Regions from separate parts of the Caproicibacterium argilliputei genome, predicted to be linked through region 3. Evidence: riboswitches for the same ligand, from Rfam matches in the RefSeq annotation. Region 3 holds a riboswitch; each other region holds the start of a gene.

The links. A riboswitch is a leader RNA that binds a small molecule or an ion and turns the genes downstream of it on or off. The one in region 3 is predicted to bind cyclic di-GMP.
Region 1: another riboswitch for cyclic di-GMP. It lies ahead of PXC00_RS06515 (VWA domain-containing protein); the one in region 3 lies ahead of PXC00_RS04535 (hypothetical protein).
Region 2: another riboswitch for cyclic di-GMP. It lies ahead of PXC00_RS12925 (sigma-70 family RNA polymerase sigma factor); the one in region 3 lies ahead of PXC00_RS04535 (hypothetical protein).

What each region holds. Positions count from the first base shown of each region.
Region 1 is NZ_CP135996.1:1,338,894-1,346,263, reverse strand. It holds gene PXC00_RS06515 (VWA domain-containing protein) at 1-2,617, opposite strand, end outside; cyclic di-GMP riboswitch class I at 2,697-2,778, opposite strand; gene PXC00_RS06510 (Crp/Fnr family transcriptional regulator) at 3,019-3,672, opposite strand; gene PXC00_RS06505 (SGNH/GDSL hydrolase family protein) at 3,839-4,945, opposite strand; gene PXC00_RS06500 (metal ABC transporter substrate-binding protein) at 5,080-6,027, opposite strand; gene PXC00_RS06495 (metal ABC transporter ATP-binding protein) at 6,154-6,822, shown strand; gene PXC00_RS06490 (metal ABC transporter permease) at 6,824-7,370, shown strand, end outside.
Region 2 is NZ_CP135996.1:2,691,590-2,698,959, reverse strand. It holds gene PXC00_RS12955 (Crp/Fnr family transcriptional regulator) at 1-400, opposite strand, end outside; gene PXC00_RS12950 (2-hydroxyacyl-CoA dehydratase family protein) at 503-1,681, shown strand; gene PXC00_RS12945 (hypothetical protein) at 1,731-2,129, shown strand; gene PXC00_RS12940 (4Fe-4S binding protein) at 2,126-2,839, shown strand; gene PXC00_RS12935 (2-hydroxyacyl-CoA dehydratase subunit D) at 2,839-4,071, shown strand; gene PXC00_RS12930 (acyl-CoA dehydratase activase) at 4,076-4,882, shown strand; cyclic di-GMP riboswitch class I at 5,027-5,113, shown strand; gene PXC00_RS12925 (sigma-70 family RNA polymerase sigma factor) at 5,605-6,018, shown strand; gene PXC00_RS12920 (recombinase family protein) at 6,592-6,969, shown strand; gene PXC00_RS12915 (SHOCT domain-containing protein) at 6,983-7,138, shown strand; gene PXC00_RS12910 (recombinase family protein) at 7,231-7,370, shown strand, end outside.
Region 3 is NZ_CP135996.1:952,167-959,536, forward strand. It holds gene PXC00_RS04500 (hypothetical protein) at 341-553, shown strand; gene PXC00_RS04505 (5-bromo-4-chloroindolyl phosphate hydrolysis family protein) at 810-2,090, shown strand; gene PXC00_RS04510 (toxic anion resistance protein) at 2,138-3,271, shown strand; gene metA (homoserine O-acetyltransferase MetA) at 3,312-4,256, shown strand; gene PXC00_RS04520 (flavodoxin family protein) at 4,270-4,791, shown strand; tRNA gene PXC00_RS04525 (tRNA-Thr) at 4,840-4,915, shown strand; tRNA gene PXC00_RS04530 (tRNA-Tyr) at 4,952-5,035, shown strand; cyclic di-GMP riboswitch class I at 5,520-5,603, shown strand; gene PXC00_RS04535 (hypothetical protein) at 5,783-6,115, shown strand; gene PXC00_RS04540 (3-oxoacyl-[acyl-carrier-protein] synthase III C-terminal domain-containing protein) at 6,252-7,193, shown strand.

The DNA of each region.
Region 1 (7,370 bases), 390 kb from region 3:
CGGTTGTTTTCGTTTGTACGTTCTTCGTAACCGGATCCGTATAAGTCAGCGATGCGGACACATTGGTCGGCACAGTCTGCCCGTCCGGACTTGCAAAATAATCACTCTTGGCAGTTGCTTCAAATGTAATGTCTTGCGAAGCTTGGCTGAGGGATAAGTTTTTCCATGTAATGGTGGTCTGGCCCTTAGAATCCACTTGAACTGTGCCGCCCTGCTGCTCGATGGCTTTCTGTTGGGCATCTGTCAGCATGAGATAATTCGGCAGCGTATCGGTCACCGTGGTACTGTTATCAAAAGCATAAGACAGTACACCCTCTTCTAGCTTTTGAAAAACATTGTTTAAACCGTCTTCATCCTGAACCAGCAAGTAATTTTCCGGTTGACTGGCCAATGCTTTCATAGTCGCTTCGCCTTCCTCACTGCTGCCGATAAAGGCGCTGTAAATGGAAGTATCACTGCGGTCAGAAAGCCCTTTTTCTTTCATGCGCTGCGCCGCGGCACTTGCATTTTTCACATTCGGTCCATTGGGTTCCCCGTCAGAAATAAAAATCACAAACTTTCGCTTACCGTCATTAGCGTGCGCTTGTACCGTTTCTGCCACCAAATCAATCGCTGCGTCCAGGCAGGTATATGGGGCGGGATAAATTTTGGAAACCTGCGCTGCGGCACTTACAGGAGTTGTAAAGGCGTTCAAAAAAGTCCCCTGAAACGCTGTTCCTTTCGGTGTGTATTTAGCATAGTCCTTATTCCTCGTACCATCCGAATTATGAATGAGATTATAATCCGCTGTATTCATCGGGTCATCTTTGTAATAATTAGAATCCCCATTAATAGCATCTTTGCTCCAACAAAAAGTGCCAACTGACACCGGTATTTGTTTATTTTGTGATAGCTTGGAATTGCACTCTGTCAGTTTTGTTAAGAAGTTTTGTGTCGCGCCCTGAAGCAGTGCCAGCCTCGAATCCTTCGCAAATATTTTGTAATCCGGATTTCCCACATCATCCAGTAAATTTGTATCGTTGGCGTGCTTTTTTCCATCCACCGAAAGTTTCATACTGGTGGAACGATCCATCATCATGATAACTTCGGCATCTCGCTGTGACGTGTAGTTCTGAATCCGGCCGGAACGGCTTAGCGTAATTTGGGCTGTCCGACCATCTGAAAGCATTTTCGCTGTTTTGTTGAACGTGACCTGCACGGTTGGATCCGGCACAGTCACCGCGGCTTCCGCTGTGCTTCCGGCCTGAAATGTCGCACATTTTAAACCGCCGCCGCATTGGACTGTGACGGTGTTGGCATACACCGCACCGGTAACAGCGCAATCCTGAAGGGTGATTTTTGCCTCGGGTGCAAGGAGTGTTCCCAACACGCCGGCCTGCGGAGATGATAAAATCTGCAAATTTCCAGAAAGGCTTCCCGAATCCGTACAGAAATTCCACAAGATTCGTCGGGCAATGGCGTTGTATCCGGAACCCGCATTGATGCCGCCGATGGTTACCTGCGGCAGTTCAACGGAACTGCAGCCCGCAGGCAGGTGGAGATTGATTACTAAATACTGGGAGTTTTCGAGAGAAACACCATCATTTGCGAGGTCGTTCCAGTTAGAGTAATTAAGCACTTCATTAAAATCCTGATGGACTTGCTCCGCAGAAACAGTTTCGGAACCATCCCACCGCCATGAAGATTCCGGCGTTATATTCAGCACCTTTACTGCCGCATCCTTTGAGGAATCCGACACCTTGCTTAGTTTTTGCGACAGGCTATTTAATTGGTCGAAAGTTTTTTTTGCAAATGAACCGTTTTCTGTACCAAGTTCAACGGGAAACTTTTCATTTGTCACAGCTGAAAGCTGGTCGATTGCTAGAAAGCACTTGCTCTTCTTGTCAACTGCAGAGCCTTTGTTTCCACCCGGATTGTCGGGACCGTTCAACTGCACTTGACTGCCGAAATACACTTTGCCGGGTAAAGATTGAGAAATATCTTTCACTTTTAGAGTTGTGCCATTTGTGACGTCAAAGTCTTCTATGTAGTTTATATTTGCATACTTTTCCGAATCCGAGCCAGCCGCAACCTGAAACTTTGTGCCGACCTTTGTATTCGCTGTTCCATTCTGCAGCAAATACACATAATACGTTTGTCCCGGCTTCAGCCCTGTAATCGTTTTCTGCACGGTCTCTTTTTGAGTGGATTCCACCCAGAATGGCTGCCCGACCGCTGTTTTTGCTGCTTCATCCTGATAAACACAAAATTCGTAATTCCCTTTCGGTACTGTAAGGTTTAAAACGGCGGAGCCTGCCGAAGAACCGGTGTCCTGACTCCAGTTATGCGTGTTGCCGACTTCCCCATAGCTGCCGGTAAAATTTTGTACCGCCAAGTTTGCTTCTACATTCAAGTTATTTGGATTTGAAAGGGTGTTGGCGACAATGCCGAAATAGCGCGCATTGCCCAGTCCCTCGGCAATCGAAAGCGGTGTCAGCTCTGATTCGGAATCGGCTGCATGGGCGGAAGTGCCCGCGAAAGCAACGGACACGGTACAGAACAGGACAGAAAGGCTCAGCGTCATGCAAAGGAAGCGCTTCAGCCTGCCGCCCATTCTTTTGATTTTGCACAGATTCATACGCCGCCCACCCCCTATTCCAGTTGAAAATAAGCAAGAAAAAAGCCAAAACATGAAAACGACAAAAAATCGTTTCTGTTTTGGCAACTGGCTGCCGCCTCTTGGTGAGGGGCCCTATAGCTTTGCGTCACCGATTCTCATCGGCTTTGCTTTTACAAATTTGCTGTACAGGTTCTGCACTTCTGGCAGATGTTGTATCTTGGTGACAAAGATATCGTACCACAAATTTGCTAATTTGTATGTAACAAAGTTACGCAAATGGCTGTTTCCCTTTCGATTTGTGGGAAGTGGTGATTCATTTTTCCGAAATGCAAAAAATAAATTAGATTTTCCTTTTTTGTGCGCGCAATATGCACAGCTTGTAATCCGTCTTTGTGAAGTCTTCTCCGCCAAATGAGAGTTTATAGGATTTCCTGCAATTTTTTGATATCTGTTAACTGTATGGAACCGCGGTGAAGCGCTAAAGCACCGCTTTTCTGCAAATCTTTCAGCACGCGGGTAATGACTTCGCGTGCGCTGCCTAAATGGCGAGCAATCATTTCATGGGTAATCTTGAGGTGCGCAGTCCCCTGCAGACGGCTTTCTTCCAAAAGGAACGACGCCACGCGGCTTTCCAGCCGGCGGGAAAGCATTTCATTCAGCAGTGCGATCACCCGCGAAAAGCACCTGCGCTGCAGGTGCATCTGGCATTTCAAGTAGGGCACCGAGGCATTCATCAGGCAGCGGTGCAGGTGTGCCGGAATACAGAAAAGCGCTGTGTTTGGCTCTGCCTGGCACAAGACTTCATACTGTGGAGCTTCCACGCTGAAAGTTTCCGGTATGTACTCGCAAAACGACCCTTGTGTCATCCGGCAAAGCGTAATTTCTTTGCCATCTTCTGCCAGCAAATAAACCCGCACACACCCCTGCGCAACCGCAAGAATATGGTATTTTTTTGCAACCTTTGATACATTCAGCGAACCGGCCTGCACCGGAATCACCGCTGCGTTCCTTTGAATCTGCTCACGCTCCAGCGTGGGGATGTCCTCAAATGACAAAAGATTTTCCGCATTCATAACAGGCTCCTCCCAAACCAGTTCCAACGCCGCCCCAGCGGGGCTGCATTGGAACATCATTTTGCTTTTTCGGCGGTCTGTCAGACCTTGTGTGAAAAATCCTTCTTGTTTCGATTTGCTCCGATTTTTCGGATAACTGTTTTGACAGACTGCCGCAGAGATGCGTTTACAAATAATGCTTGATTTCCACAGCTAACTGCTCTGCCGCTGCTTTGTGACACGCATAGCCCGGATGCTCGCGGGAGCCCATAGTGGCAGTATCCGCAACCGGCAGCATAAACAGGGAGGTGTGCTTGTCTGCTGTCTCTGCCACATAAGTTTCGACCGCTTCGCGCAGGATGCTGTCAATCTCTGTCTTTAGCAACCCGCAGACCCATAGAATGTGCGCTTGCGGATTGCAGCGTCGAATCTTTCTGCCAAATGCCGTAATGGCGCTTTCTAAACGAGCGCGGGACGCAGCCTCCGGCGTGCCGTCTGCATTTTGTTTCTGCGCAAAAAGCCGCCCGGCCTTTTCGTCCCGATAAACCGCGGGCTTGCCAAACGCAGAGGCATCGTTCGCACCCAAACAGATAGAAACCACATCCGGCTGCCAGCCGGCAAAATCATAAGGAGCAAAAGCACCTAAAGCGGCATTATGCGTTCCCTGCAGGACTCCGCAAACCTGCTCATAATACTGTGGAATGTTGCACGCCGGATTGCCGTCCCAGCTGGAAAGAAAACCCCAGCCGCTTTGGGAAACAATGCGGAAGTCAGCGTGAAGTCGGTTCGCTGTTTGAAACGCATAATCAAACACCGAACTGAACACCATAGAATTCCACTGCATTTCCTTCTGTGCGCCGACAGTACCCTCCCCAGAGGTCAGGCTGTCCCCAATGAATTCAATCTTCCCCTGTTTCGGCGGCAGAGGGAGAAACGAACCGTCGGTTCGCACCGCGTGAATCTGCAAATAACTCGCTGGGTCGTCGTGCATGGCCTGCACCTCACGCAGAATTTTGACATTGTGCGGTATTTCTGCATCCATGCTTCGCAGTATAGGCAGCCAATACCGCCCTTTGGGCAGCATCTGTCGGCTGACAAGGGCGTCATCCACCAAAACGGCGATCCACGGCTCCAATGGGCCGTAGTCTGTCTCTACTTCGAGCCAGACTTCCCCAGCTTTCAGATTCATTTCGATTCCGCTGCCGGACCAAAACAAAGTGAGCGGATAGGCACAACCATTGGTTCTCCCAAAAATATGCAGGCTTTCAATCGCATCCAGACGAAAATCTTTCAAGGTGTTTCTCCTCCAGTCCTTTTCTATTTCCAGTATAATAATGTGGAAAATAAAAATCAAGACGCACACCGCACAGCCACAGCGGGAAAAAACCGCCAAAACTGTGCAGGATGCGTCCTGAAAGAAGAATTGCCTTATCCTTTTAAACTGTCGTAAATTTTTGTTAAGTTATCCTGCAAGCGCGTCAAATAGTCTTGATTGTCTTCGGCACTCTCCATCGTATAAATGGTTTCCACCTTTGCGCCGACTTCATCCGCAAGGGTTTGGGAGACCTCTGGACTTGCCATTTCTTCTGCAAAAATCGTAGTGACCTGATTTTTTTTGCAGTAGGAAACCAACTGTGCCAACTGCTGTGTACTCGGCTCTCCCTCCGCAAAAACATCCTCAACGCTGTTTTGTGTCAAACCGAAGTCGCGGCACAGATAGCCAAACGCCGCGTGGCCGGTCACGAAACTTTTCTTCGGAACAGATTTAAATTTTTTACTATACGTCTGATAAAGGCTGTCTAGCTTTGTAAGGTATGCATCGCGGTTTTTCTCAAAATACGCGGCATCTTCAGCATCTGCCTTTACAAGGGCCGTGCAAATGTTGCGCACTTCTGTTTCGGCGCCTTTGATGCTGAGCCACAGATGCGGGTCGTACTGACCATGTTCCTCTTTTTCCCCTGCATCTGTGTTTTGAATCGGCTTAGCACCTTTCGAAGCTTCCACGACAACCAGTTTGGAATTTTCTGCAGATTTTACGGCAGCGTCTGCCCAGCTTTCCATGCCAAACCCATTGTAAACGAAAATATCCGCCTTGCTTAAACTGACCAAATCCTGCGCTTTCGGCTCAAAGTCATGCGGCTCCGTACCATCCGGAATGATGACGGAAACATCCACTTTTTCTTTGCCAACTGCTTTGGTAAACTCCTTCATGGCATCAAACGTAACAGAAACGTGCAGAACCTTATCGGCAGCCGATGCTGCAGAACCGCTGGAAGCCGCCTGCCCTGCCTGAGAGGAAGCGCCGCCACCGCAACCGGTCAAAGCAGCAGCAGCAACCGCGGCGCTGAGCAGAACCGCAGCATATTTTTTTAACATAACCTGTCAACTCCTAAACTTTTACTTGCAAATGCGCATTGTTTGCATCTATAATAATAGGCGCACCATTAAGATTTGTCAAGCGCAAATGCAAATCATTTGCATTTGCGCAAAGGAGGAAGCAATTTGATCGAAGCAGAAGACTTAACCTTTTCCTATACAGGCACTGCCCCTTTTATCCTGCACCATCTGCAGCTGGATATGAAAGACGGCGCGTATATTTCCGTTGTCGGTGAAAACGGCTGCGGCAAAAGCACCCTTATGCGCCTGATTCTCGGCTTTTTGAAGCCCACCGCCGGAAGCATTCACTGCAGTGCCAAACGAATTGGCTACGTGCCGCAGAAAACAAGCTTTGTGAATGATGACTTTCCCATTACGGTTTATGAAGTCATGGAGTCCTATCGCAGACTGCTCAAGCAGAAAGATAAAAAAGAAGTGAATGCGTGCCTGCAAAAGGTCGGTATGCTCGAAAAAATCCGCGAGCCGATGTCTTCCCTTTCGGGCGGACAGGGACAGAAAGTCCGCATTGCACGTGCGCTGATGGGCAGCCCAAAGCTTTTGATTCTGGACGAACCCTCCACCGGCGTAGATGTGCAGAGCCAACAGGAAATTTATGGCCTTCTGAAAAAGCTCAATATGGAGGACGGTATTTCCGTTTTATCCGTGGAGCACAACCTGACCGCTGCCATTGAAAACTCGACCGCAATTTACCACATGAACAATGGTCAGGGGCACCTGTGTACGCCGCAGCACTACGCAGATGAGATGCTGACCGTCAACAAAGGAGGAAACTAAAATGCTGCAGTATGGTTTTATGCAGAATGCATTGATTGCTTCGCTGTTTATTGCAATTCTCTGCCCGTGTATCGGAATTTTTCTGGTTGTGCGCCGATACTCTATGATTGGGGACACGCTGGCGCACGCTTCCCTCGCTGGCATTACGGCCGGTCTGCTGTGCGGGCAGAACCCTGTGCTTGGTGCGTTCGTTTTTACTTCTGCCTGCGGCGCGCTGATTGAATTTCTGCGCAGCTATTTTAAAAAATACACCGACCTGATTCTGAGCATCGTGCTGGCGCTGAGCGTCGGCACCGCGATTTCCATCATTAGTTCCGGAAAACTGCACGCAAACGCAGATTCCTTTATGTTCGGAAGTATTCTGACGGTTACAAAAGCAGACATGATTATGATCAGCGTACTGAGCCTGATTGCCGTCTGCACGCTGATTTTCTTGTACCATCCTCTGCTTTACATTTCCTATGACGAGGAAGCCGCCAAAATTGCCGGCGTGCGGGTCAAACTGATTAACTACGCGTTTTCTATTCTGACCGCCGCAGCTGTTTCTG
Region 2 (7,370 bases), 1.2 Mb from region 3:
ATACAGACTGGAGAAAGCCCTTCAGAAATTTACTGTTATCTTGGCACAGCTTCAAAATCAATTCTTTCTTGATCTGGAGAATTTTCGCATCACACTTTGCGGTGATTGTCATGGGATAAAAGTTTCTGTGTGAAAACAGGAGATTTTCTCCCATAACCTCACCGGCCGAAAAACTGCAAATCGTGAGCATATCCCCATTCGAATCAATTTTTTGTACCGAAACAGTCCCACTCAAAATGATGTCGAGGTTTTCACATTTTTCGTTCTGAAGATGTACCACGGAATCTTTGGTATAAGTTCTGATATGGTAAAGATTATTTTGAAACAATTTATCTAACTCATCAGAAGAGAAGCAGTTAAATAGATCAACCGTTTCAAGTATCGAAAATAAATTATCCAAAATAGCACACCTTTCTTGAAAGGAGTAACCATGGTTACTCCTTTCACTTTTTTTTTTGATTATAATACAAAAGTATCAAAGATGAAAGGGGCCCTAAATGTTTTGGATAAAAAATATGAGGATCAAATCCTGAAATCGATGGATGCCGTGCGCGAAAAAGCACCAGATATCCCTCTTGATTATTTTTTCGATATCTGGAAGGGATTCTGGTTTGGTGAACAAAAGACAGAAATGCCGTCCATAGCGGTATTGGGGACTGGTATTCCCGAATTATATATCCGGGCTACCGGCGCGAAACCGTTATTTTTGCTTGGCGGTAATTACTTTACGGATCAATACGCAGAACAGGTGTTTCCGCAGATTTCGGACCCTGTGTTGAAATCTGCAAGCAGCATTCTCTTTTCCGAACAGCTTGCCTGCATGAGGGATATTACCGCGATGGTTGTTCCGGTGAGCAACGCAGATACGCGTAAAGTTCTGCCTTATTTCAAGGATCTGGGGCATCCGGTAATCGTGATGGAGGAGGAGCCGTTTCTGGATTCAAAAGCCACATCACGGTTTCGGTCGTCACAGATGGATTTAGTTATGGAGCTGCAAAAGCTCACACACCGACCGATCACCGCCAAGAGCATCCGAACTGCCGCGAAGCAAATCACCAGCGCACATGATGCCATCCGGCGCCTTAAGACTATGGATATTCCGCAAATCGCAAAGGATTTTATCAAGCAGACCTATTATCTTGCTCCTGACATTCAGGAATGGACCGACCGCGTGAATGGATTCGCCGAGGAAAACCTGAAGCCGATGCCCGAAAACCGGTCCCATCTGCTGCTGATCGGGTCACCGATCTTTTTCCCGAATGTCAAAATCCCGACTGTATTACATAATGTCGGCATCCGAAATTATGAGAATCACTGTGGAGTCCCTGATCCGGAGGATTACACAGAGCTTATGGAGCATGATCCTTCCTCGCTAAATTCCATGTTCAGGGATCTGAATGAACTTCATTACAGATCGGCACAAAACGATATTGCTCGCGCACTGTGTTCTGATACTTCTTTCCTGCAAAACGCCAGCGGCGTCATCTACCATCTGCTCAAGGGGCAACTCATGTATGCTTATGAAGCGAATCGGATTGAAAAGGCCGCCATCAGGGCGGGGATTCCGTTCGTCTGCATTGAAACGGATTATACGAATGCCGATATCGAACAGATCAGAATTCGCCTGGAAGCTTTTTCTGAACTGCTGATGCAGACCGGAAGACTGTCCGCAGCAATATGAAAATGAATACTCACCAGTTTATAAACTCAAAGCGATTAAGGAGGAACTTATGTCATTCAGCTTTCTTTTACAAGAACTGCATCGAAAAGTTATGGAAAAAACAAAAGCGGCAAAAGCACACCGCGGAATAATAACCATCGTGATTGCCGCCATTCTTGTTACAATCGTTTTTTTCGCTGTCAAAGCAAATCTTGCGCAGAATCCAGCAGGCCGGACATTAACTCCCGTTAGCAGCACTACTCAAAGCGACGAAAGCACGACAATTCCAAACGGCGGTAATCAAAACGAAACCGCTATGCAGGCTAAGACGCTCAAGCGTATCGAAAATGTTGCCTCTATTTTGGGTATTGCCGTGTTGACATCGGGAGGCATGACAGTCTATTACAGAAAAAAGAAAAACCGCGTTAAACCGCTTCCGGTACTGCGGAGTGAGGAGGAAACACATTGAAGCAGCGTAAAATTACAGCTTTTCGTATCACATGTCTTCTGATTGCCGCTGCCGTGCTCGCTTTCCTTGGAAGCAGATACCGGATTATTATTTTATTGCTCAGCATCTTCAGTGCTCTAGTTTTTGGGCGTCTCTGGTGCGGCTATGTTTGTCCGCTGGGATTTTATCAGGAACTACTTTCAATGCTTCGGAAAAAACTGCATATTCCGACGTTCCACGTGTCATTAAAGGTGAAATCCTATTTGCGTCCGCTGAAATGGATCATACTTGTATATTTTCTGGCCAGCGTTTTGTTTTTTGGGCTGCGCCCAGTTATGTATATACGGCCCGACCTTTCCTTCAGCAGCGCAGATATGAGTATCTATAAAATCATTATTGTCGGTATTGTAACGGGAATTTGTTTTCTGAAAGAAAGGGCGTTCTGTAAATACTGCCCGCTAGGGACACTCCGGGGCTTTGTCAATAAAATCAGCTTCGGAAAAATTAAAAAGGACGGCACCGCGTGTACACACTGCCGCGCTTGTCTTGAATGCTGCCCAATGGATATCCGTTCTATTTATGAGGAGCGCAACAAATCCGATATCACTCACTCGGATTGTATCTACTGTATGAAATGCATTGAGGCATGCCCGGAGCAGGATGTGCTTTCCTTTACCCTGTTTGGGAAAAAGGTATTGTCCTCCAAACGTAATAGTAAGCAGGTGAAATAATGGAAGAGCGTACATTAGAACGTTATAAGCGAAATATTTCGCGTGTTTCGGCTGGTTCACTGAAACAGTTGACGTCCGCGCGGGATATTCCCGATGGGCTTGAATATTTTACGGATGTTCTTAATAGAACATTTGTCGATTTTAAGAAGGATGACAACGAGTACATAGGCAGCTACTGCGTGATGGTGCCAGATGAAATGATATACGCATTCGGCTACAGGCCACTTCGTTTATGCGCTGGGCACAGCGTTGCGGCAATGATCGGAGACGAGATCGTCCCGCGCGACGCTTGCCCGGTCTTGAAAGCAACCGCGGGATTTCATGCGATGCGCGTCATGCCAATCTATCAGCAGTGCAGGCTGGCGGTGCTGCCGATGACCTGCGACGGCAAACGGAAGAGCGCGGCGCTTTTGTCGCAGTATCTTCCGGTTATTCCCTTGCCGATTGAAATGGATAAGTCGGAGGAACGCTTTGCGCAGAACCTGCAAAACATGCATGCTCTCATGAAAAGTATTTCCAAAGAAACGGGCCGCAGGTTCTCCAACCGGAAACTGATTGAATCCTGCAAAAGCATTAATGCGGCACAGCAGGAAGCATATAAACTATACGGCTTGCTCTCATCCGACAATCCGCCTGTCACGGGTTCACAGGTTATGGCTGTGCTGAACAGCTATTGCTATGATACGCCGGAAAGCTGGGCGCAGCACGCGAAAATACTAAATGCCGGACTTTCCCAAAAAGCAGCTGCCATGCAGCCTTTGAAAAGGAAAAAGCCGCGTATCTTTATCGCAGGCTCTCCCATTACATTTCCAAACTATAAACTGCCGTTTTTGATGGAAGGTCTGGGGGCACAGATTGTCGGAGACGAGACGTGTATGGCGGGGAGGCTTTTATATGACCCCGTTGTTCCTGATGAGTACAGTACAGACGGCATCTTACGTGCGCTTACGGCGCGATATGTCTGCGCATGTACGTGTCCGGTATTCGAGCAGACGGACGATCGCCTCAGCAGTCTCACAGAAAAACTGCGTCAGACGAAAGCGGAGGGCGTTATTTATCATATCCTGCGCGGCTGCACGCCTTACGACTTCGAATTGTCCATGGTGGAACAGCTGGCAGATAAGCTTGATATTCCGGTTCTGCGTGTGGAAACAGATTTCTCCGCCGAGGATGCAGAACAGGTAAAAATCCGTCTGGAAGCGTTTGTTGAATTGATAGAACAAAGGAGATAAATACATGGGAAACTATTATGTGGGGCTGGATGCCGGTTCGACATACCTGAAAGCGGCATTGATAAAGGATAACTGTGTTTTAGGCGCTGAACTTCTTCCAACAGGCATCGACTGTGAGGAAACTGCGGGCAAATTGCTGGAAAAGATCTATGCAAGCCAAAGTATCACACGCAATGATATCGCCGTGATCACCGCAACCGGATACAGCAGGCGCAGTATCGGCCTCGCAGATGCCACAATTTCAGAAATCACCGCTCATGCCTGCGGTGTACAATTGACAGCCCCTGAAAACGTGCATCCGCGCTTGATCATTGATATCGGAGGCCAAGACAGCAAGATCATCAGCCTTGGCCCCGATGGACATATCGTTAATTTTACAATGAACGATAAATGCGCCGCTGGAACAGGAAAGTTCTTGGAGGTCGTGGCTGATCTTCTGGAAACTACCATTGATCAGATTGCTTCGCTTGCGAAAGAGAGTACAGACCCCTGTCAAATCAACAGCACCTGCGCCGTTTTCGCCCAGACGGAAGTGATCTCTCTTCTTGCTCAAAAGAAAAGCCGAAGTGATATCCTTGCAGGTATGCATATAGCCATGGCAAACCGTATCGCCAAAATGGCGCGTAAATATAAGTCGGATGGCGATGTGATGATGACCGGAGGCGGCGCAAAAAATGATGCGCTGCGCCTGGCACTGGAGGATGAGTTGATGTGTGATATTTATAAAGCCAATTATCCGCAGTACAACGGTGCAATTGGAGCTGCTTTAATTGGTATGCGGAATGCTGAAAAAGAATTTAAAAAGTCATGAAAGTCATGAGGGAACTGAAAACCACAAGGCACTATCCGGTAGTTCACTGGAAGGTAATGTGAAGATGGTGTTCCCTATACTTTAGGTGGCTTACAGTTGCAAATCGAACGTATCGGCCCCAGTCGGTGGTATTCAGTAACAAAATAATGCTAAGGGCAAACTTGCTGAAAGGCAAGGACGCAAAGCCGAGGGTCTAAAGTGCAACCGCATGATGACAGCCTGGCCACCGTGAAGTGCGTATTAGACCTGCCCTTTTTGCGGCAGGTCTTTTCATAAATGGGTATAAAAGGAAACCGTTACCCGCCCAACAAAAAAAACGTAAGTTTGGCGGGTCAGTTTTTATGCCTGAATAAACCATTTTCTTTTTCCCTCCAAGCTTACGGGTTTGGAGGGCTTTTCTATGCGTGTTCGATATGTTATGAGTTTCAGGCGACCGCTGTTTATCAGCGGTCGGGCGTGATGAAGCGGACATCTATCTGCTACATAGTTTCTTAATCGGTAACTCGTCAAAAAAAGTCTATGCTGCGCATGGGCGCAGAGCGGTTACAAACACGAACTGACAGAACGTGTTCAATACGAACATATCTACAAGAGTGTATCAACGGACGACTATGTCCGCTGGTGCGCTCTTTTTGCGTTTTTAAGGGATATTCCCCGCTGCAGATTGCCGCCTTCTTGTCCTTCGTTTTCAACCAAATTTTGAAAATCAGGAGGACAAGCATATGTCGGAAGATAAAAAATATACGATCCTTGTAAAACACCAGCGCGTCGAAGTCAGCAAAGCGGTCTATCACGCTTACCATAAAGCGCGGGAAGCGGAACGGTATCAGGATAAAGTTGCCCGTCAATTTGAGCTTTCTCTGGAACGCTTTCAGGAGGACGGCGTTCAAGTGGAGCTTCAACTTTCCATATATGAGCCTACCGTTGAGGACAGGCTCACCCAGCAAGAACAGTTGAAGAAATTGGGGCAAGCCCTTGCTGCCTTGAATTCTGAAGAAAAGCTGTTAATCCATGAGCTGTTTTTTAACGGACTGAGCGAACGCAATCTCTCCGCAAAAATCAACGTACCGCAGAAAACTATTAATGACAGGAAAAGAAAAATCCTGCTGAAGTTAAGAAATCTCATGGAAAATTAAAAACAATCCGCTCAACCCCCTCACTTTTTCCTTTATAGAAGTGAGGGGGATTTTTATCTCTCCCGTGTTCCTTGAAAAACACCGAAATCATTCGGTTATATCCAGCAGTTCAGATACATTAGCTGTTTCGCGTGATGAGCGAAAGCGGCGTCGGGAAACACGCCAAGACCACCTGCAGGCAAGTCAGAGCTGCCTGTCAAAACGATTGCATCAAAGGTGCCGAGCGGGAAATGTTTGACCGGAAAACGATCCGTGGTGGATCGTACCGCCAAGACCGGAACAGCCTATAATGATACTTCCGTCCAGCCACAGACATCGCAATGGGGGCGGTCGCCGGAGATCCCGGCGAGGGTGAGAGTCCCATGGCAGCCATTCGTCACGCTTGCGTGACGTTAACCACTGGCTGGTCTGAATTGACTGCCCCGGCTCCGGGAAGTAGTGTCGAATAGGAGCAGCCGAAAACGAAGAACAAGTCTGGCGGTTTCATGCCAGATACCATGAGGGTAGGCGTTTTGATACGTCTGCCCTTATGCATGTGCCATGAAGCCAATAATTGCGAAGGAGGATATCGATATGGATACAAAACGAAAAGCGTGGCTTTACTGCCGTATCGACGCGCCGGAGGATACCCACGGCGCTTTAAAAAAACAGAAGGAAAAACTGGACGGATATGCACGTCAAATGGACTTCGAGGTTGTCGGGGCTTCCGAAGACTTGAGCAGCGGTCTGGATTATAACCGCGCCGGCCTAAAAGACGCGATGGCCGCCGCCAAAGCGGGTGAAGTGGAGGCTTTGATTGTTCATTCCGCCATCCGTATCGATCGCGACACAGCGAAAACCGTTGACTTTCTCCGACAGCTCAACGACTGCGGCGTGAAGGTGTACTCTCCGCTGGAAGGAGAAATCTCCGTGGAGCGGCAGGCCAAACTTTCGTCTCCATTACTCGGTTAGGAGGCGTTCAACCATGACACAGAAACAGGTAACGAATGAAATCAAATATCGGATGGCTCGAAATTTTCTAGTATCCCTTTTAAAACAGGGAAAAATCACCTCGCGGGAATACGAAAAGGCTGAGGAATACGTAGTCAAAAAGTATCGCCCGGTGCTCCGGTCGATTTAGTGGATATTGTGATAGCTATTCCCGCGTCCATGTGGTAGTGTATGTGCTAATACCAAAAAGGTATCGAACCCACAAGAAAGGAGACAGTGAAAATGAATAGCGCATACGCTCAAACCGCTGCGGGAGCGGGCAGAAACGAGATGCCGGTTGCGTGTCGAAGCCTTCAACCGCCGCAAATTCAGGTGATTGAACCCGTTCGCCCGGTTTTGGGTTATCAGCCGGAAAAGCTGCG
Region 3 (7,370 bases):
TTGGCGGGGCGTTGTGGGCGTTTGCCGTGCAAAAAGCACGGCGAAAGGAGGAGAAAGATAATGAAAAAAAGAGTTTTATGAAAATCCCCGATTCGGGGAGCTTGTAAGCGTTTGCCGTGCAAAAGGCACGGCGAAAAAAGAGAGAGGAAAAAATTATGAAAAAAAGTGTTTATGAAAATCCCCGATTCGGGGGGCTTGTAAGCGTTTGCCGTGCGAAAGGCACGGCGAAAAGAGAGAGGAAAAAATTATGAAAAAGAGTTTTATGAAAATCCCCGGTTCGGGGGGCTTGTAAGCGTTTGCCGTGCGAAAGGCACGGCGAAAAAAGAGAGAGGAAAAAATTATGAAAAAGAGTTTTATGAAAATCCCCGGTTCGGGGGGGCTTGTAAGCGTTTGCCGTGCGAAAGGCACGGCGAAAAAAGAGAGAGGAAAAAATTATGAAAAAGAGTTTTATGAAAATCCCCGGTTCGGGGGGCTTGTAAGCGTTTGCCGTGCGAAAGGCACGGCGAAAAGGGAGGAGTTGAATGATAAAATCCTGCACCGCAGGAACTTATAAGCGATTTGTTCGGAAGCACTTTGCACTTCCGCTTGGAATGATTTTAGTATAAAGAAAGTTTATGTACGAAGTTTTAATACCATCCGAAGATTCAGTAAAGCTTAAGTGACCGGTTTGTGAAGAGAAATGCGCCGCGGCGTTTTTTAAAAATTTCATATAAAATAGAGAAAAGGCGGAAGTTGTTATTTTGATAGGTTTGCGGTATAATGAAAAAAATATCTGCAGGAAATTCAGTAAGAACCCTTTGGAGGATATCATGGGGAAATCGGATTATTCTCATTTTGGCAGAAGAGTGAGCAGAGCGTTGCGGGACGCCATGCGTTCCGGCAATTTTGAAGATATCGGCCGCGTGGTGGGGGACACGGTGCGGGATGTGGCGGATGAAGTCAATGAAACGTTTCAGAGCAACCCGGACCATCGCCGCGCGCCCCATCCTTACGCACCGAACGGGCAGCCCGAAGGCGGCGATTACGGCTACACCGCACAAACACCGCCGCAGGGGCAGGAACCGCCGGTTTATTATGGGCCAAACCAAGCAGCCCCTGAACCGCGCAGGCACCGGCGGCACCAACGGGCGTCTGTTCGTGGTGTGCCCGGCAGTTTGTCCGGTATGTTCTGTTCCATTTTAGGAACCATCATTGGTGTGCCGCTTTTGATTGCGGACATTGCGGTGCTGGGTGTTTTTGCTGCCAGCCAGATGACCGCGTCTGCCGCACTGGTTACGGCTTCGGTACTGCTGCCACTGACAGCGGTATCCTTTGGCTGTGCGGGGTACGGTGGCCGTCTGCGTCACCGCGCCCGCCGCTTTGCACGGTATCAGGCGGCGTTGGGCGGCGCAGCGTTCGGTCAGGTTGCGGAGCTTGCCGCCACCGCCGGGGAAACACCGGAGCGCACTGTGAAAGACCTCAAAAAAATGATTGCGGCGGGGCTGTATCCCAGCGGACATATTACTCCGGACAGTTCCTGCTTTATCATTGACGATGAAACTTACATGGAATATCTGGACGCGGAAAAAGCGCGCAAACGCAAAGAGCAGAAAGCCCGCGCCGCACAGCAGCAGAAAGAAGCCGACCCGAAGAACGCCGAATTGGAGACAGTCCGCCGGGAGGGCAATGATTATCTGCTGGAAATTCGCGCCGCCAACGATGAGATTCCAGACGAGGCAGTTTCTAACCAACTGTATCAGCTGGAGAATATCACCGGCCGAATTTTTCACTGCGTAGAGCAGCATCCGCAGAAGCTGCCGGAAATCCGCAAGTTTATGCGCTACTACTTGCCGACTACTTTAAAACTTGTCAAATCCTACCGGGAGTTTGACAAGCAGTCTGTGCAGGGCGAAAATATTCGGAAAGCCAAAAGCGAGATTGCCCACGCGCTGGATACCATCAATACGGCCTTTGCCAATTTGCTGGACAGCTTGTTTGCGGATGATGCCTTTGATATTTCCACCGATATTTCGACTCTGGAAGCAATGCTCAAGCAGGAGGGACTGACCGGCAGTGACTTTCAGCAGCCGGAAGACCGCGAAGCAGAGTGAGCGCAGGCCGCAGATTTTAATGGGATTATAAAGAAGGAGGACTCCTTATGAAGGAAAAAGAAATGCCCGAACTGGAGCTGACTCTAAATCCGGTGCCCGCGCCAGCGGCGCCCGATGTGCAGTTCGCACAGCCGAAACCGGCGGTCAGCCCTGCGCAGGAACCGAAGCTGACGCCTGCGGAGCAGAAAATGGTGAGCGACTTTGCCGCGAAAATCGATCTGACCAACAGCGCACAGGTTTTGCAGTACGGTGCCGGTGCACAGAAAAAAATGGCTGATTTTTCGGAAAGTGCTCTGGAAAATGTGCGCACCAAAGACCTCGGTGAAGTTGGGAAAATGCTTACCGACGTTGTTACAGAACTGAAAAGTTTTGATGTCGGTGAGGAGGATAAAGGCTTTTTTGCGCGCTTTAAACGTTCCGCTAATAAGCTGACCGCGATGAAAGCCCGCTACGCGACCGCAGAAGCAAATGTAGATAAAATCTGCGAAGCGTTGGAAGCCCATCAGGTGCAGCTGCTGAAGGATATTTCCACTCTGGATAAAATGTATGAGGTAAACAAGACCTATTTTAAGGAACTTTCCATGTACCTGCTGGCAGGCAAGCAGAAGCTGGAGTTGGTGCGTGCAGAGGAACTTCCGGCACTGAAACAAAAAGCACAGCAGTCTGCTTTGCCGGAAGACGCGCAGGCGGCCAATGACCTTTCCAGTATGTGCGACCGTTTTGAAAAAAAGCTGCATGACTTGGAGCTGACGCGCATGGTGTCCATTCAGATGGCGCCGCAGCTGCGGCTGGTGCAGAACAATGACCTGCTGATGAGTGATAAGATTCAGTCGACCATTGTCAATACCATTCCGCTTTGGAAGAGCCAGATGGTGCTGGCACTCGGTGTGGAGCACTCGGCGCAGGCTGCCAAAGCGCAGCGCGAGGTGACCGATATGACCAATGCGCTGCTGCGCAAGAATGCGGATACGCTGAAAATGGCGACCATTGACACGCAGCGTGAGTCGGAGCGCGGCATTGTGGATTTGGAAACGCTGCAGCATACCAATGAAACGTTGATTTCCACACTGGATGAAGTGATGCAGATTCAGCAGGAAGGACGCGAGAAGCGTGCGCAGGCAGAACGTGAGTTAGGCAAGCTGGAAAATGACCTGAAAAGCAAGCTTCTGCAGCTGCGCTGACGCTTTGTCCTGCCGGAAATTTTGTCAGGAGGCGGTTTCTTTGCCGATTAAAATACCGGATTCTCTGCCGGCACGCGCTGTGCTGGAGAAAGAACATATCTTTGTAATGACGCACCGGCGCGCTCTGCACCAGGACATTCGCCCGCTGCGCATCGCGCTGGTGAATTTAATGCCAACGAAAATCACAACCGAAACGCAGATTTTGCGCTGCCTTGCCAATACACCGCTGCAGATTGAAGTGGATTTGGTGCAGATGGTGTCTCACAAATCCAAGAATACGCCGGAAGACCACTTGCTTCATTTTTACGAAACCTTTGACGAAATTCAGGACCGCGTGTACGATGGCTGCATCATCACCGGTGCGCCGGTGGAACTGCTGGACTTTGAAGAGGTGGATTACTGGCCGGAGCTTTGCCGTATTTTCGAGTGGACGAAAACCAACGTGCATTCAACTTTCCATATCTGCTGGGCGGCGCAGGCGGGACTGTACTATCACTACGGGATACCCAAGTACCGCCTGCCGCAGAAAGTTTTCGGCGTGTATCCGCACCGCGCGCTGACGAAAAAGTCGCGTCTGTTCCGTGGTTTTGACGATATCTACTGGGTGCCGCATTCGCGCCAGACAGAGGTGCGCGTGGAAGATATCGAAAAAGTGCCGCAGCTGCGGCTGATGTCTGTTTCTCCGGAGGTCGGTGTGCACATCGTCGGGGATCAGGAGGGGCGGCAGTATTTTGTGATGGGACACTCCGAGTATGATGTGGATACTTTGGGCACCGAATACCGCAGGGATTTGGAAAAGGGTCTGCCAATTCTGATGCCGAAGCATTATTATCCGGGAAATGACCCGTCACGTGCGCCGGTCAACAACTGGCGTGCCACTGGTCAGCTGCTGTATACCAACTGGCTCAACTACTTTGTCTATCAGACCACCCCGTTTGACTTAAATTCCCTGTGCAGTGACTCACTGGACTGCGCGATGCTGTAAGGAGGTTGGCTGTATGAAAACTGCGGTCTTGTATTTCAGTAAAACCGGTTATACCCAGCAGATGGCAGAGGCGGTTGCGCAGGGAATGCGGTCTGTTCCCGGTGTGCAGGCGGAAATTTTTTCATTGGAAGAAGCAGACCCGGCATATTTGCAGGAAAGCTGTGCGGTGGTGTTCGGAACGCCGACGTATTATGCCAGTACCTGCTGGCAGATGAAGAAATGGTTTGACGAATCGCACAGCATTGTTCTCGCGGGGAAAGTTGGCGCGGCGTTTGCCACGGCTGATTATGCGCAGGGCGGGGCAGACCTTGCCTTGCAGACGCTCCTCTGCCATATGCTGGTGAAAGGGATGCTGGTGTATTCCGGCGGTTCTGCACTCGGGCAGCCGTACATTCATTTGGGCCCAGTGTGCACGCGTGATACAAGGGAGCAGAGCAGACCCCTGTACGTCACGTTTGGAATGCGGATTGCACAAAAAGCGATGCAACTTTTTGGGCAGGAAAATGAAAGCAAAAAAATTGTAGAAAACCCTTGACAAAACGCAGATTGCCCTGTATAATATATTCTTGTCAGCCGGAGATACGCTGGCATAGCTCAGTTGGTAGAGCAGCTGATTTGTAATCAGCAGGTCGTGAGTTCGAGTCTCTCTGCCAGCTCCAATCTGGCTGATAAAAGCGGCCTGCGGGCTGCAAATTGGAGGAGTTCCAGAGTGGTCAAATGGGGCAGACTGTAAATCTGTTGCTTCGGCTTCGATGGTTCGAATCCATCCTCCTCCACCACCAAATGTCCCAAAGACGAACACAGCAGAAATCATGCAATACCACTTCTTTCCCGGCGGTTTCGCCGAGAATAGATTGGTAAGCGTGGAAAACCGGCTCAGGATTTTTTCCTGAGCCGGTTTTTTTGTATTTTGCAAAATGTTGTAAGGTGTACAGAAAGTCCTTCCTTGCTTCGAAAATCCCCGGTCGCCTTTTCTTGCTAGAGAGGAATCTATGGGAGAGCTTTTCATGCTCCTGCTGCAAGACGGAAGTTTCATAGGTGAATAAATAGACTCACAGATTTTTACAAAATGCAAAAAACTTTATTTTACAAAGAATCTCATATTGCGGGATAAGATTGTGCGTTTTTCCTCTACGACCCAGTTTTTGTGTGATTTTTATGACTAGTATCTAAAATAATTGTTTATAAATTTTATTTTATTCATTGAAATTATAAAAAGTGGATGAAATTCACGAGTCATCAATGCTATAATAAGATTCACAAAGATGAAAATAGCAAACCCATCAAAAGGTGGGGACGCAAAGCCACAGGTCTAATGCGGTCAGCAACGACGGCTGGGTTGCCAAAATGCAGATTTGAAAATGCTGTGTTTATCCAGCTGCGTCCGCTGCCAGAAATGCGTCGCTGAAAACCGCAAGTTTTCCGTATTTGTTTTTTTCGCTTTGCAGCGGGCAAGGGTGTTGGGCAGAGAGTGCCTGCAAGCATCTTCCTACTTACAAAATTCGACTTTATAAGGAGATAGCAAAATGGAAAAGTACAGTATTGTAAAGAAGGCAAATCATTTGGTCATCCGTGTGTCTGGTCATATGGATGAAGCAACTGCGGCAAAGTTTTTCCAGGAGTATAAGCAGACGATCAGCACCATTGCTCCTGCACAGACAATATTGGAAATTGACGCAAAAGAATTAAGCATTGTGACTTCGGATATGCAGGAATCCCTGAAATCCTGTCTGGCTCTGTACCAAAAAACCGGGTTTAAGCAGATTATTATGCACATGGACAAATCCAACAGCATTCTGAGTATGCAGGTTAAGAGAATTGCGGCAGCGGCAGGTTTGAGCAACTTTTCCATTGCCTGACTTGTGATTTTTGCGCACAGGATATTCTTTTCTTATAGCATTAAGAAAAGAATATCCTTTTTTAAAATCTGCAAAGAAGGTGTATCCCATTTTTCATTTTAAAATTTGCGGAATCGAGGTTCAACACGGAGATCTTGTGGAGGACAACGAAAAATATATCGCACACTTTAAGGAACGCGGGAAAGATGTCGAGCATTTTTTTCGCGATGTTTACGGGCGGGACAAGCGGTACCGCATTGACCTGACCAAGGAAAGCAGTCTGACGCTGGCAACGGCTGCTGCAAAAAAAGTTTTAAAGAACACCGGCATAACCGGCAGTGCGTTGGATATGATCCTTTTTTCCAGTCAGCTTCCCGAATACGTTGCGCCGCCGAGTTCGGTTCTGGTTCACTATGCGGTGGGTGGCAAAACCGACTGCATCTGTTATGATATCAACGTGGATTGCACCGGTTTGTCAACTGCACTGGAATCTGCGGCAAAGTATATGTCAGTCAGCGAAAATGTCAACAAAGTTATGCTTGTGGGCTGCGACCTCATCAGCATGATTGCTGACCCGGAGTGCGAGTACAGCTACGGGATTTACGGGGATGCCGCCTGTGCACTGATTCTGGAGAAAACAGAAGAAGACTGCGGTCTGCAGGATTCAAAGCTTTGGGTAAATTCGGATGAACACGCGGACATTGTTTTTCCGGGCTGCGGTTTTTCCAAGCTGTTTCAGGTAGAGGACCGAAGCGAACTGCTCCTGCGCTGGAATCCGGACGCCACCGTGAATCTTGAGGATGCTTCGGAACACATCCTGCAGCTGCTTCAGAAAAACCATTTGTCTGTCGATGATGTTAAAATGTTCTGCTGCTCACAGTCGGTTTATCTGTTTCTGCAAAAACTTCGCGCACTGCTTTCGATGGAGGAAAGCCAAAGTTTGTATGTCGGCGATGAGTACGGCTATACCGGCACAACCAGTCCGTTCATTGTCCTGTGGAAATCTATTCAGCAGGGTATGGTCAAAAAAGGGGATTATGTGGTTATTTGGACCATTGGCTCCGGACGGACCAATATTGTATTGTTACTTAAATTGTAAAGGAATTCGGAAGGAAAAGGAACTGCTGCAAGCAGAATTTTGTGAAAAACTGCGGATTTATGTTTCCTTTATGGGAATTGAGCTCTTATGAATACAGCAATTGTACCGGTAAAAGGAATGTGGAGGGTCTGATTCTCTGCGATTTTGCCCTTGCGGAGCCGCTGTAAAATCTGCTAT